3 regions of the Xenorhabdus sp. TS4 genome follow, and region 3 is predicted to be linked to each of the others. Evidence: predicted binding sites of a transcription regulator. Region 3 holds the regulator's gene; each other region holds the start of a gene.
The links. Region 3 encodes LexA, which represses DNA repair genes until DNA is damaged. Its sites were predicted from a motif close to TNCTGTATGTACATACAGNA; they were not measured.

Region 1 (5,249 bases), on a different contig from region 3:
GTGGCAAGTGGCAGCTATCCAGGCTGGCAGCCTGACGCCAATTCTCCAATCATGCATTTAGTACGCGAAACTTATCACCAACTCTTCGATAAAACGCCGAATATTATGGTGATCCACGCTGGTTTAGAGTGTGGCCTATTCAAAAAACCGTATCCTGCTATGGACATGGTTTCTATCGGCCCAACCATTCGGGGTGCCCATTCCCCTGATGAGAAAGTACATATTAAGAGTGTCGGTCAATATTGGCAGCTACTCACTGCAATTCTAAAAGCTATTCCAGCTAACGAGTAATAGAAAGTTATATTGCCTCTCCCCTGCCATCTGATTGTGGGGGAGACTTCGTTCTTTACATCTTACCATTCCAATAAAAGCTGACGCTCCAGTTGTGGGTTTTGTAATGTCACATGCAGCCCAACCAACCTGACTCCTCGCCCTTCCCTGCGTGTTTCCCAGGCCCGTTTTGCTATTTGAATCAGATCGAGTTTATCCAACATAGGATGGACATGTTCCTGTGTCGTCAATTGAAAATTATCAAACTTTAATTTGATACCTTGACGGGCAATGCGGAGATCGGGTTTTACCTTTTCTAGCCGTTTTTTCAGTTCAGGATAAAGTTTTTCAATCAGCTCCACACATTCATGCCATTGATGGATATCCTGCGCCAAAGTTCTTTCTACCCCAACCGATTTACGCAAGCGTTCCTGTGTAATTGGTCTTTCATCAATACCGTGACAGCGTTCCCAAAGTGACAATCCAAACTTACCCAAACTTTTTATTAGTGTCAGCTTGTCATAACGTTGCACATCAGAACAGGTTTCCAATCCCATGTCTGATAAACGCTTGGCTGTGACTTTTCCGACACCAGGAATTTTGCGTAATGGCAATGAGTTAACAAAAGCCTCTACTTGTTCAGGAGAAATAACATATTGCCCATTGGGTTTATTGATATCAGAAGCAATTTTGGCTAAAAACCTGACGGGTGCAACGCCTGCGGAAGCGGTTAACTGCAATTCATCAAAAATTATCTGACGAATTTCTTGAGCAATCAACGTGGCAGAACCATGACAATAATGGCAATTCGTCACATCCAAATAGGCTTCATCTAAAGAAAGAGGTTCAATCAATTCAGTGTAACGGGAAAAAATTTGGCGGATATGTTGAGATATTTCTTTATAATGCGCCATTCTGCCAGGAATAACTTTCAATTGGGGGCAAAGCTTTAATGCCATGGCGGTGGACATCGCACTATGCACCCCAAAACGACGGGCAGGGTAATTTGCCGTGCTAATTACCCCCCTTCGATCAGCGCTCCCGCCAACTGCAACCGGAATACCGCGAAGGGAAGGATTATCCCGCATTTCGATGGCAGCAAAAAAGCAATCCATATCAATATGAATAATTTTTCGCATCTGCTCTCCCCATGCCAAACAACTGTATAAATATACAGAAAGAGATCATGAAACTCTAGCTAATTTTTCAGCAAAAATTCAACGCGTTGATTTTTCCGAATGCAAACATGTACTCAACTCCCGTCAAGATTGAATGATAAAATCAATACATGATTTATTTTAGTAAAAAAATCGCCTGTCACTTCCTATAACACAGACGATTTTTTATCAGCTACTCTTATTCTCTACTATATTCCACTTATCTTTCTTCCACTTATCCTCAACTAGGAAAAATCAGTGTTTGCCCCGGTGCTTCTCTGTTCAAGTGAATAAAATTCAGATGTTTTTCATAGTGGTCAAGAATATCGCTAATGATTTGCTCTTTCGTATAGTCCATCAAATCATTGCCCTGAGTTCCTTCCATCAGAAAAGTCTCCAACCGATAATAGTGAGACTTGCCCGCCCTCGCTCGATAGGTAAATCCAGGCACAGAATAGCGTTGCGGCCAGATTTGATAGATAAAATTCTGTTCATCACCTAAATTAACAATCAATTCTAATGGATTCAGCCGCTTGTCCTCTTTGGCTGGCAGTGCATTAAACTGAACTTTTGCACCACGCACAACTAACTCTTTAGCCACTTCTAACATCGCGGGGCGGCACACCATATCCAGCATTCGCTGAGTGTTTTTCGTACCAGGAAAGTGCATCATACGGCTCAAACGCTGCTTCCAGTTCAATGAACCATTGTCATGCATAAGAGTGGGTGAGGTATTTTGCAGTGAACTGGCTTTACGGAAATCTTCCACCCGCAAAGACTTGTATAGCCCCGCCATCACAAAGAAGATCACAAAACTAAAAGGAAGCCCCATGATGACCGTGGTATTTTGCAAAGCAGAAATACCATCCGTCATGAGTATACCTAACGTTAATACGCCAATTGCCACAGACCAAAAAACACGCAACCAATTCGGTGCATCATTATTAATATCACTCAGATTAGAGGTGAAATTTCCTAACACTAACGAGCCAGAATCGGCCGATGTGACATAAAACAGTAGTCCGGTAATGGTAGCCACAGAAGCACTGAATGTGAATGCCGGATAAAGTGACAGCAAATTATAAAAACCTTGTTCTGGGTGTTGTAGCACGGTCTCAGCCAGTTGACGATTACCATGCAGAATTTCATACAACGCACTGTTACCAAAAATCGATAGCCACAGCAGTGTAAAAACAAATGGAATGACTAATGTTCCCATAACAAACTGACGAATGGTTCTGCCACGGGAAATACGCGCTAAGAATAACCCTACAAACGGCGACCAGGCCACCCACCATGCCCAGAAAAACAGCGTCCAGTTATTCATCCATTCAGTTGGGCGTTCAAATGCAAAACTGTTCAGTGTCATGCTCATAAAACGGCTGATATAATCCCCGACGTTCTGCACTAATCCGTTAAGCAGGAATTCGGTATCGCCCATAAACAAAATGAACAAAACCAAGCCAAGAGCCAGCAGGACATTTAATTCAGACAAAAATCGAATGCCTTTGTTTACTCCAGAAGTGACAGAGATAATGGCTATCACCACAGATAATGATATCAATCCTCCCTGAACCCCCAATCCTTGCGGTAATCCGAAAAGTACTTTCAGACCATAATTCAACTGCACAACCCCAATTCCCAGCGTCGTTGCAATACCAAAAATGGTCCCTATTACGGCTGCAATATCCACAGTATGACCGATTAATCCTTTAATGCGGTCACCAAAAATAGGATAAAGTGCCGAGCGGATAGTCAGGGGCAAATTATAACGATAACTAAAATATCCCAGTGCAATTCCCATCAAAGCGTACATAGACCAGCCCGTCAGGCCATAGTGGAACAGTGTCCACACCATCGCCTGACGAGCTGCTTCAATGGTTTCCCCTTGACCCGTTGGCGGTCGCATATATTGCGTAACAGGTTCAGCCACCGAGAAAAACATCAAATCAATGCCGATCCCAGCAGCAAACAGCATTGCCGCCCAACTCAGCAAACTGAATTCCGGCTTAGATTGCTCCGGTCCCAATTTGATTGAACCGAAACGGGAAGCCGCAACAAAAACAACAAACACAATGTAAAGTGTCGCGGCCAATAAATAGTACCAACCAAAAGTTTTAGACACCCAATTCAGTGTATTTTTTATCCAAACACTGGTTGCATCTGTGAAAAAAATAGTGAACAAAGAAAATGCAATAATCAGTCCGGCAGAGGTGAAAAAAACGACAGAATTCAGGGTGTCCTTCTGGGTGTTTTTTGGACTGTCTTGTGTATTCATAGGCAGTTCCTGAAATTAATAGCATTAAAACAGATGAAAAGCATAATTCATATAACATATTGAATTAAATATAAAATTTAAGATATCTTAAACAAATTCACTCCCTCATTGTAAAATTATTGTGATAAAACATATTTAATTTTGATTGAATATTCAATTAAAAAAAAGTTTAATACTGTCCGAATAATTGATTTTCTGAGCATAAAATCATGCCCAAAATTGGAATGCAGTCGATAAGAAAACAGCAACTCATTGATGCAACATTAATCGTTGTGAATGAAGTTGGAATGCAGGAAGCAACTATTGCGCAAATAGCCCGAAAAGCGGGGGTTTCCAACGGAATTATCAGCCACTATTTCAAGGACAAAGACGGCTTATTGGAAGCTACCATGCGTTATCTATTACATCAGCTGAGAATGGCTGTAGCACGCCGATTACGCTTGCTAGATAACGCAACTCCCACGCAAAGGTTGAAAGCCATTGTCGAAGGCAATTTTGATCCCAGCCAGATCAACAGCGCAGCAATGAAAACCTGGTTAGCATTCTGGGCGAGTAGTATGCATCAACCAAACCTGTATCGGTTACAACAAGTCAATGAACGCCGTTTGCATTCCAATCTGTGTGTTGAATTTAAACGTGCCATGCCAAAAGCAGAAGCACGGCTAGCTGCACAAGGTCTTGCTGCATTGATTGACGGCATTTGGCTGCGAAGTGCATTAAGCAGGAAGCCTTTTGATATAGCAGGGACATTCAAAATTACTATCGATTATATCGAACAGAAACTCGGAGCATCTGATAAGTTCTGACTTATCACCTAATGGATAGACTCTTAAGGAGAATCTATGGCTCATTTTGGATTACAAAAACTTTATATCCACGGTGCTTATGTTGATAGCACCAATCCTGATAATACAATTTTTGACGCAATTAACCCAGCTAATGGTGAAGTTATTGCTCAATTTCAGTCTGCGACAAAACAAGATGTTGATCTAGCAGTTGAAAGTGCCCATAAAGGACAGAAAATCTGGGCAGCCATGACCACGGTGGAACGTTCACGGATCTTACACAAGGCGGTGAACATCTTGCGTGAACACAATGATGAACTGGCTGAATTGGAAACACTGGATACCGGCAAACCCCTTTCTGAAACCCGGCAGGTTGATATCGTCACGGGTGCCGATGTACTGGAATACTATGCTGGCTTAATTCCAGCCCTTGAAGGTCAGCAGATCCCATTACGTGAATCTTCTTTTGTGTATACACGCCGTGAACCATTGGGGATCGTAGCAGGCATCGGCGCATGGAACTACCCTATCCAAATTGCCCTCTGGAAATCAGCACCCGCTCTGGCTGCCGGCAATGCCATGATTTTTAAACCCAGTGAAGTCACCTCCCTTACCGCTTTGAAGTTGGCTGAAATCTATACTGAAGCCGGTTTGCCTGATGGTGTTTTCAATGTGTTAACCGGAGCCGGTCATGAAGTCGGACATTATCTGACTGTTCACCCTAAAATCGCCAAAATGTCTTTTACCGGCGGGATTGTG
Region 2 (5,249 bases), on a different contig from region 3:
ATGCAACGCTTCCTGTTGCCAGTACATTGCCTGCTGAGACCACTCAAATGCCCAGTTTCCTTTCCGATAGCCGACCACAGTATCCAACAAATGTTCAGTGCTGCGTTCGGCATCTGTCACAGCAATCCGACTGAGGACATCTTGAATTTCTAGCGGATTGACTCCCCTCCAGATCCAAGCGAGCCAATTAATCATACGATACCAACGCTCGCGGCGCTCCCCACCAAGCATACTATCACTGGTAGTTACAGATTGTGGGCGAGTATATTTCACCAGTGTAGAAGTTTCCCGATGTTTAAACCGAGGCTTAAACAGCGATTCTGAAAGGTTTTGTTTCGTCATGACAAAAGAAAAATCTTACTGCTTTTCACAAACTGGTGGAACAAACACGACTCCCATATCCCATGGCTGCTCAATCCATGTGTTTTGGGGAATGTCAATAACATAATCATCCACGAGAGGGCGACCGGCGGGTTTAGCAAAAATTGTTACAAAGTGAGCTTTCGGATACATTTCACGGATTGCCTGGGCAGTGCCTCCGGTATCAACCAGATCATCAACGATAATAAACCCTTCGCCGTCACCTTCTGCTTTTTTCAACACTTTCAACTCGCGCTGATTATCGTGATCATAGCTGGAAATGCAGACAGTATCGACATGGCGAATGCCCAATTCACGAGCCAGTAACGCTCCCGGAACAAGGCCACCACGGCTAACGGCAATAATGCCTTTCCACTGTTCTACGGGAAGTAAACGTTGCGCCAATTGACGGGCATGTATTTGCAACATATCCCACGTTACAACATATTTTTCACTCATAAAATTAGATCCTGGAAACTAAATAAAGAATATTTCAGAAAAGTGTTTTTGCGGAAAAAAGGTTGCGCGAGATTATAGTGATTTGAACCAACAAAAACCAGTAAAAACAAGGTAAGCCCTCATTCTTACTGCCCATTGCTGGTAATAAAATGATATTCTCAAGCATAGCATGGATATTAGGTCAATGCAGATGACAAAAATTCCCTGATATGTCAAACATTACCACTTTCTTCTCACTAAGATCCAGTTACAGGAGATTCGCCGTGTCCGAATTATCAACGCTATCCCCACAACCCTTATGGGATATTTTTGCCCAAATTTGTTCCATTCCTCATCCTTCTTATCATGAAGAAGCGCTCGCATCCCATATTATTGAGTGGGCAAAAAATAAAGGATTCCATGTAGAGCGGGATGAAGTGGGTAATATTTTGATCAGAAAACCAGCTTCAAAAGGTATGGAAAATCGCAAGGCTGTTGTACTGCAAGCGCACCTTGATATGGTTCCACAGAAAAATAACGATACCCAACACGATTTCACAAAAGATCCTATTCGCCCTTATATCGATGGTGATTGGATTACAGCTGATGGTACAACTTTAGGCGCGGATAACGGTATTGGTATGGCTTCCGCTCTGGCGGTCTTGGCGGACGAATCCGTTAAACACGGCCCATTGGAAGTTTTACTGACCATGACTGAAGAAACAGGTATGGATGGCGCATTCGGCTTGAAATCCGGCTGGCTGCAAGCTGATATTCTGATCAATACCGATTCGGAAGAAGAAGGCGAAATCTACATGGGTTGTGCGGGTGGCATTGATTTTTTCACCACCTTACGCCTGTCCCGCGAAGCGCTGCCGACTAACTATAAAACGCTGCAATTAACTATTAAGGGATTAAAAGGTGGTCACTCTGGTGGCGATATTCATCTTGGATTGGGTAATGCCAACAAATTACTGGCTCGTTTCCTAGCTGCGTATTCCGATGAGTTGGGTCTGAAATTAATTCATCTGCAAGGTGGAACCCTGCGCAATGCCATTCCTCGTGAAGGTTCTACCGTGATTGCTGTTCCTGCTGATAAAGTTGAAAAACTCTGTCAAATAAAAGACAGCTATCTGGAGACATTGAAAAACGAATACTCCGTGGTTGAACATAACCTCACTCTCTTGTTAGATGAAACCGAAGCACCATCACAAACGCTAACAATGGATTGCCAGGCTCGCTTTATATCCATGCTCAATAGCATGCCGAATGGTGTTATTCGTATGAGTGATGTTGCCAAAGGTGTTGTAGAAACTTCACTGAACGTAGGCGTTGTCACCATGGACGAAGAGAAAGTCGAAATTATCTGCCTGATCCGTTCACTTATTGAAAGTGGCAAGGTGTACGTTGCTGAAATGTTGCATTCTCTGGCAAAACTGTCTGGAGCAGAAACCGTGGCAAGTGGCAGCTATCCAGGCTGGCAGCCTGACGCCAATTCTCCAATCATGCATTTAGTACGCGAAACTTATCACCAACTCTTCGATAAAACGCCGAATATTATGGTGATCCACGCTGGTTTAGAGTGTGGCCTATTCAAAAAACCGTATCCTGCTATGGACATGGTTTCTATCGGCCCAACCATTCGGGGTGCCCATTCCCCTGATGAGAAAGTACATATTAAGAGTGTCGGTCAATATTGGCAGCTACTCACTGCAATTCTAAAAGCTATTCCAGCTAACGAGTAATAGAAAGTTATATTGCCTCTCCCCTGCCATCTGATTGTGGGGGAGACTTCGTTCTTTACATCTTACCATTCCAATAAAAGCTGACGCTCCAGTTGTGGGTTTTGTAATGTCACATGCAGCCCAACCAACCTGACTCCTCGCCCTTCCCTGCGTGTTTCCCAGGCCCGTTTTGCTATTTGAATCAGATCGAGTTTATCCAACATAGGATGGACATGTTCCTGTGTCGTCAATTGAAAATTATCAAACTTTAATTTGATACCTTGACGGGCAATGCGGAGATCGGGTTTTACCTTTTCTAGCCGTTTTTTCAGTTCAGGATAAAGTTTTTCAATCAGCTCCACACATTCATGCCATTGATGGATATCCTGCGCCAAAGTTCTTTCTACCCCAACCGATTTACGCAAGCGTTCCTGTGTAATTGGTCTTTCATCAATACCGTGACAGCGTTCCCAAAGTGACAATCCAAACTTACCCAAACTTTTTATTAGTGTCAGCTTGTCATAACGTTGCACATCAGAACAGGTTTCCAATCCCATGTCTGATAAACGCTTGGCTGTGACTTTTCCGACACCAGGAATTTTGCGTAATGGCAATGAGTTAACAAAAGCCTCTACTTGTTCAGGAGAAATAACATATTGCCCATTGGGTTTATTGATATCAGAAGCAATTTTGGCTAAAAACCTGACGGGTGCAACGCCTGCGGAAGCGGTTAACTGCAATTCATCAAAAATTATCTGACGAATTTCTTGAGCAATCAACGTGGCAGAACCATGACAATAATGGCAATTCGTCACATCCAAATAGGCTTCATCTAAAGAAAGAGGTTCAATCAATTCAGTGTAACGGGAAAAAATTTGGCGGATATGTTGAGATATTTCTTTATAATGCGCCATTCTGCCAGGAATAACTTTCAATTGGGGGCAAAGCTTTAATGCCATGGCGGTGGACATCGCACTATGCACCCCAAAACGACGGGCAGGGTAATTTGCCGTGCTAATTACCCCCCTTCGATCAGCGCTCCCGCCAACTGCAACCGGAATACCGCGAAGGGAAGGATTATCCCGCATTTCGATGGCAGCAAAAAAGCAATCCATATCAATATGAATAATTTTTCGCATCTGCTCTCCCCATGCCAAACAACTGTATAAATATACAGAAAGAGATCATGAAACTCTAGCTAATTTTTCAGCAAAAATTCAACGCGTTGATTTTTCCGAATGCAAACATGTACTCAACTCCCGTCAAGATTGAATGATAAAATCAATACATGATTTATTTTAGTAAAAAAATCGCCTGTCACTTCCTATAACACAGACGATTTTTTATCAGCTACTCTTATTCTCTACTATATTCCACTTATCTTTCTTCCACTTATCCTCAACTAGGAAAAATCAGTGTTTGCCCCGGTGCTTCTCTGTTCAAGTGAATAAAATTCAGATGTTTTTCATAGTGGTCAAGAATATCGCTAATGATTTGCTCTTTCGTATAGTCCATCAAATCATTGCCCTGAGTTCCTTCCATCAGAAAAGTCTCCAACCGATAATAGTGAGACTTGCCCGCCCTCGCTCGATAGGTAAATCCAGGCACAGAATAGCGTTGCGGCCAGATTTGATAGATAAAATTCTGTTCATCACCTAAATTAACAATCAATTCTAATGGATTCAGCCGCTTGTCCTCTTTGGCTGGCAGTGCATTAAACTGAACTTTTGCACCACGCACAACTAACTCTTTAGCCACTTCTAACATCGCGGGGCGGCACACCATATCCAGCATTCGCTGAGTGTTTTTCGTACCAGGAAAGTGCATCATACGGCTCAAACGCTGCTTCCAGTTCAATGAACCATTGTCATGCATAAGAGTGGGTGAGGTATTTTGCAGTGAACTGGCTTTACGGAAATCTTCCACCCGCAAAGACTTGTATAGCCCCGCCATCACAAAGAAGATCACAAAACTAAAAGGAAGCCCCATGATGACCGTGGTATTTTGCAAAGCAGAAATACCATCCGTCATGAGTATACCTAACGTTAATACGCCAATTGCCACAGACCAAAAAACACGCAACCAATTCGGTGCATCATTATTAATATCACTCAGATTAGAGGTGAAATTTCCTAACACTAACGAGCCAGAATCGGCCGATGTGACATAAAACAGTAGTCCGGTAATGGTAGCCACAGAAGCACTGAATGTGAATGCCGGATAAAGTGACAGCAAATTATAAAAACCTTGTTCTGGGTGTTGTAGCACGGTCTCAGCCAGTTGACGATTACCATGCAGAATTTCATACAACGCACTGTTACCAAAAATCGATAGCCACAGCAGTGTAAAAACAAATGGAATGACTAATGTTCCCATAACAAACTGACGAATGGTTCTGCCACGGGAAATACGCGCTAAGAATAACCCTACAAACGGCGACCAGGCCACCCACCATGCCCAGAAAAACAGCGTCCAGTTATTCATCCATTCAGTTGGGCGTTCAAATGCAAAACTGTTCAGTGTCATGCTCATAAAACGGCTGATATAATCCCCGACGTTCTGCACTAATCCGTTAAGCAGGAATTCGGTATCGCCCATAAACAAAATGAACAAAACCAAGCCAAGAGCCAGCAGGACATTTAATTCAGACAAAAATCGAATGCCTTTGTTTACTCCAGAAGTGACAGAGATAATGGCTATCACCACAGATAATGATATCAATCCTCC
Region 3 (5,249 bases):
CCCTCAGATATTATCCAATATTTTCAGTTTTATTTTCTCCGTTTTTCAGCCCATTTTATTGTTCTTATCCACGGATTAATTTTATTTTCAAGTATCCCATCATGACAAGTTAACCACTTTTCTTCACAGGTATGTTACACATCAGACGAGAACTGAACATCATATCGATCCCACTCTCAGGTTAAAAAACATGATAACATTAAAGTCATTAGCATCGTGTTAGGTGTGAGAGGTGTAATGAAAACTATCAATCAAAAAAAGTTACTGGCACAGGCTGAAACAATCTGCCTGTCAAGAGGGGTTCGTTTGACACCTCAACGCCTTGAAATTCTTCGTTTAATCACTGAACAGCCTAGCGCGATAAGCGCTTATGATTTGCTGGATTTATTGCGTGAAGTCGAGCCACAAGCCAAGCCTCCAACCGTTTATCGTGGATTGGAGTTTCTGCTTGAACAAGGTTTTATTCACAAAATAGAATCTACAAATAGCTATGTGCTTTGCCATCATTTTGAAGAGCCATACCATACTTCGGCAATGTTTATCTGTGAATTTTGTGGTTCAGTAACCGAAAAGGATGCAAAGGATATTGAATCAGCTATTCAACAGTTAGCGCAAGGTACGGGATTTCATTTGCGAAATAGCGTGATAGAAGTGCATGGCATGTGTTCTTCCTGCCATGAGATTGAATCCTGTACAGAGCGCGATATATGCCAGCACAATCATTCGGTTGAAGAAAATAAAAAGAAATAAGAAAAAACACTCGAAGCCAAATTGGGCAATGAGGCGGTCATAGCTAATATAATCTTATATTTTTCAAGTTCCCGTTAAACTTAAGTTTAACGGGTTCTGGGAAAAATGACCGCCCCAGAATGGCAAACTGCAATTATCCGCCTTTACAATCAGAACCAGTCCCCGCTACGAATAACGCCGACTGCCAATCCTTCAATAGTGAAATTCTGCTCGCTCAAATCAACAACAATGGGTTTAAATTCCGGATTTTCAGCAATCAGTTCAATTTTATTTCCTGTTTGTTTGAAGCGTTTTACTGTGACTTCATCTTCAATGCGCGCCACAATGACTTGCCCATTATGAACATCCTGTGTTTTATGTACAGCCAGTAAATCTCCGTCCATAATCCCAATGTCTTTCATGGACATCCCACTGACACGTAACAGAAAGTCAGCGCTTGGTTTGAATAATTCAGGATCAACCTTATAGTGACTTTCGATGTGTTCCTGAGCCAGTAGTGGTTCCCCAGCAGCAACACGACCGATCAACGGCAATCCTGCCCCTTCATCTTCTTCAAGCAGCAAACGGATACCTCTGGACGCACCAGAGATAATCTCTATCACCCCTTTACGCGCAAGTGCCTTTAAATGCTCTTCTGCTGCGTTAGGTGAACGAAAACCAAGTCGCGCTGCAATTTCAGCACGTGTTGGTGGCATACCCGTTTGCGAAATATGATCACGCACCAAGTCATAGACTTGCTGCTGCCTGGCAGTTAATGCTTTCATTTCGCCCCCTGTTTGTTTATACAGTCAGACTGTGAGTATATACAGGTAAAGTCGAATTGGGAACCTGTCAGCATGTAAAAGCAGCTAAATAACGTATCTGATGAAAACACACACTACCTCAGTGCATAAAATGCGACCAAAAGATCATTCCCCAAATAAACAACGCCAAAAGTATGGTAAGCAACACAGCTGCAGACCCCATATCTTTCGCTCGACCTGATAATTCATGATATTCACTACCGACGCGATCCACGACTGCTTCTATGGCACTATTGAGGATTTCGACAATGACCACCAGCATAACAGAGCCAATCAGGAGGAGTCTCTCATGTAAGCCAAAATCTAAAGAAAATGCAATAATGATCGCAAGTATGGCAGCAATTGCTTCCTGCCGAAATGCCGCTTCATTTTGCCATGCAGCCTTGATTCCTTTCACCGAATACCCAGCCGCTTTAATGATACGGCTTAAACCTGTTGATTGATTTGCCATAAAAATTTCTTTAATGAACTTCATGATTGTATGGATATATAACTTTTAGCTCTTATTATTGTCTTATTTACACAGATCTCAAAACTTGTTTCTGGTATCCTTGCGATGCATTGCTAACAAGAGGCTTAAAGCAGTTATGTCAGGTTGGCGTAAAATATATTATAAGTTATTGAATTTACCACTAAAATTATTAGTAAAAAGTAAACTAATCCCTACGGATCCTATTGCAGAACTGCGTCTTGATACGACTCGGCCTATTTTGTATATACTGCCGTATCGATCAAAAACAGACTTATTGACTCTACGTCAACAATGTCTGGCGCAAGATCTGCCCGATCCGTTGAACCCTTTGGAAATTGGTGATACACAGCTTCCCAGTTGTGTCTTTATCGATAATGGTCCACGTGTGTTCCGTTGTTATGCGCCAAAACATGAATCTGTGAGAATTTTCCACTCTTATCTGGACTTGCATCACAATAATCCCGATCTGGATATCCAGATGGTGCCCGTTTCCGTCATGTTTGGCCGTTCCCCAGGACGCGAAGGGCAAGAAGGGCATACAACCCCACAATTACGCTTGCTAAATGGCGTGCAGAAGTTTTTTGCGATCTTATGGCTTGGACGGGATAGTTTTGTCCGTTTCTCCACACCTGTGTCTTTACGCCGTATGGCCGACGAGCATGGTACAGATAATATCATCGCCAATAAACTCGCCCGTGTGGCTCGGATGCACTATTCCCGCCAGCGTCTTGCGGCGGTTGGGCCTCGTTTGCCTGCCAGACAGGATCTGTTCAACAAGTTACTGACATCAAAAGCAATAGAAAAAGCGATTGCTGATGAAGCCCGTAGCAAGAAAATCTCTCCCGAAAAGGCAAAGCAGAACGCCATCAATATGTTGGAAGAGATTGCTGCAAATTTCTCCTATGAAACCGTACGCTTGACCGATCGGGTTTTAAGTTGGACCTGGAACCGTTTGTATCAAGGCATCAATGTTCATAACGCCGAACGAGTTCGCCAGTTGGCACAGGATGGTCATGAACTGGTTTATGTTCCATGCCATCGCAGCCATATGGACTATCTTCTGCTCTCTTATGTGCTCTATCACCAAGGGCTGGTTCCACCACACATTGCTGCGGGCATTAACCTGAATTTCTGGCCTGCTGGTCCGATATTCCGTCGTCTTGGTGCGTTCTTTATCCGCCGTACGTTTAAAGGCAATAAGCTCTATTCAACCATCTTTCGTGAATACCTCGGTGAGTTGTTTACCCGCGGTTATTCGGTTGAATACTTTGTCGAAGGAGGACGCTCCCGTACTGGTCGTTTGCTTGATCCCAAAACGGGGACGCTCTCCATGACCTTGCAAGCTATGCTGCGGGGAGAATCTCGTCCAATCACGATTGTGCCGATCTATATCGGTTATGAACATGTGATGGAAGTGGCAACATATGCCAAAGAGCTGCGCGGTGCAACCAAGGAAAAAGAAGGCTTTTTCCAGATGGTTCGAGGGTTGCGCAAATTACGTAATCTGGGACAAGGTTACGTGAATTTTGGTGAACCGATCCCGTTGACACAATACCTGAATCAGCATGTACCAGAGTGGCGTGATTCCATTGATCCAATAGAATCTCAGCGTCCAACATGGCTGACGCCAACAGTCAGTAAACTGGCTGACAATATTATGGTCAATATCAATAATGCTGCCGCCGCTAATGCTATTAATTTATGCACTACAGCATTGTTGTCATCACGTCAGCGAGCACTTACTCGTGAACAACTTATTGAGCAGTTGGATTGCTATCTGCAATTACTGCGTAATGTGCCTTACACTGACGATATCACAGTGCCAAACCAAACCGCAGAAGAGTTGTTAGATCATGCTCTTATGATGAATAAGTTTGAAGTCGAGAAAGATAGTCTGGGAGATATTATTATCCTGCCACGTGAAAGCGCGGTATTGATGACTTATTATCGTAATAATATCCAGCACTTATTGATCCTGCCATCCCTGATTACCAGTATTATTATGCATCACCGCCGCATTAGTCGCAGTGAATTGCTCAGACAGGTAGCGTTGATTTATCCGCTGATCAAGCAGGAACTTTTCATGCGTTACAGCAAAGAAACACTCCCTGACGTCGTCAATACCTTGATTGATGAGCTGGCACGCCAAGGCCTTATCTGCAACAAAGAGCAAGGAATGCTGGTGCTAAATCCTGCGCGTATTCGCCCACTGCAATTGCTGGCAGCTGGCATCAGGGAAACGCTGCAACGTTATGCCATTACACTCTCTTTGTTGAATGCCACACCTGAAATCAGCCGTGGTGTACTGGAAAAAGAGAGCCGGATGCTGGCACAACGTCTGTCAGTTCTGCATGGCATCAATGCGCCGGAGTTCTTCGACAAGGCAGTTTTTGCTTGTTCGGTCAATACGCTGCGCGAAGAAAGTTATATTCAAGACAGCGGCGATATGATTACAACCAGTGCCCAGGAACTCTATCATGTATTGAGTGAGCTGATGTCACCTGAAATTCGCTTGACGATTGAAAGTGTTAGTATGCCACCAGAACAAAATGAACCTGCACAGGTAACACAAGAACAGCAATAACGACACCAAACAGGTCAGAAATTAACGGGCGGATTACCGCCCGTTATATTAAAGCTACACCCTATTAGACATAGCTAAAAAAAACGCCGAGGAATAGAACTAAACCGACATAGTTGTTGTTCATAAACGCTTGAAAACAGCCAGACCTTTCCCTATTTGTGAGCAATTTATGCTGATAAACGAATAGTGCTGTTGCCAATAATACCGTCCAATAATATATTCCCCCCAGATTCACCATCCCGCCAACTAAAACCAAAATGCCCAGCATGATGAATTGCAGAATGCCAATGATTAGTTTATCAAAACGTCCGAAAAGTACGGCTGTCGATTTCACCCCGATTTTCAAGTCATCGTCACGATCAACCATTGCATACTGCGTATCATAAATTACAGACCAAATGATGTTGGCTAAAAATAATAGCCAGCATTCTAAAGGTAAAGATTCACTGACTGCGGCAAACGCCATAGGAATTGACCAGCCGTAAGCAGCACCTAACACAACTTGTGGCAAGTGACTAACGCGCTTGACAAAAGGGTAAACCCACGCCAGTGCCAGCCCAACGACTGACAATGCAATCGTCATTTTATTCAGTGTCAGAACCAGTGCGAAAGAAATGAGTATCAGTGTGGCAAACAAGAT

Region 1: the regulator LexA is predicted to act here: its motif matches at 1,430-1,449, upstream of dinB (DNA polymerase IV).
Region 2: the regulator LexA is predicted to act here: its motif matches at 3,682-3,701, upstream of dinB (DNA polymerase IV).

The regions. Positions count from the first base shown of each region.
Region 1 covers NZ_NKHQ01000003.1:223,508-228,756, forward strand. Annotated here, with positions in the region: gene pepD (beta-Ala-His dipeptidase) at 1-291, shown strand, start outside; gene dinB (DNA polymerase IV) at 354-1,409, opposite strand; gene Xets_RS27430 (choline transporter) at 1,669-3,705, opposite strand; gene betI (transcriptional regulator BetI) at 3,915-4,511, shown strand; gene betB (betaine-aldehyde dehydrogenase) at 4,548-5,249, shown strand, end outside.
Region 2 covers NZ_NKHQ01000002.1:135,143-140,391, forward strand. Annotated here, with positions in the region: gene frsA (esterase FrsA) at 1-342, opposite strand, end outside; gene gpt (xanthine phosphoribosyltransferase) at 358-819, opposite strand; gene pepD (beta-Ala-His dipeptidase) at 1,083-2,543, shown strand; gene dinB (DNA polymerase IV) at 2,606-3,661, opposite strand; gene Xets_RS01375 (choline transporter) at 3,921-5,249, opposite strand, start outside.
Region 3 covers NZ_NKHQ01000004.1:5,771-11,019, reverse strand. Annotated here, with positions in the region: gene zur (zinc uptake transcriptional repressor Zur) at 238-750, shown strand; gene lexA (transcriptional repressor LexA) at 900-1,514, opposite strand; gene Xets_RS03350 (diacylglycerol kinase) at 1,633-2,004, opposite strand; gene plsB (glycerol-3-phosphate 1-O-acyltransferase PlsB) at 2,141-4,609, shown strand; gene ubiA (4-hydroxybenzoate octaprenyltransferase) at 4,674-5,249, opposite strand, start outside.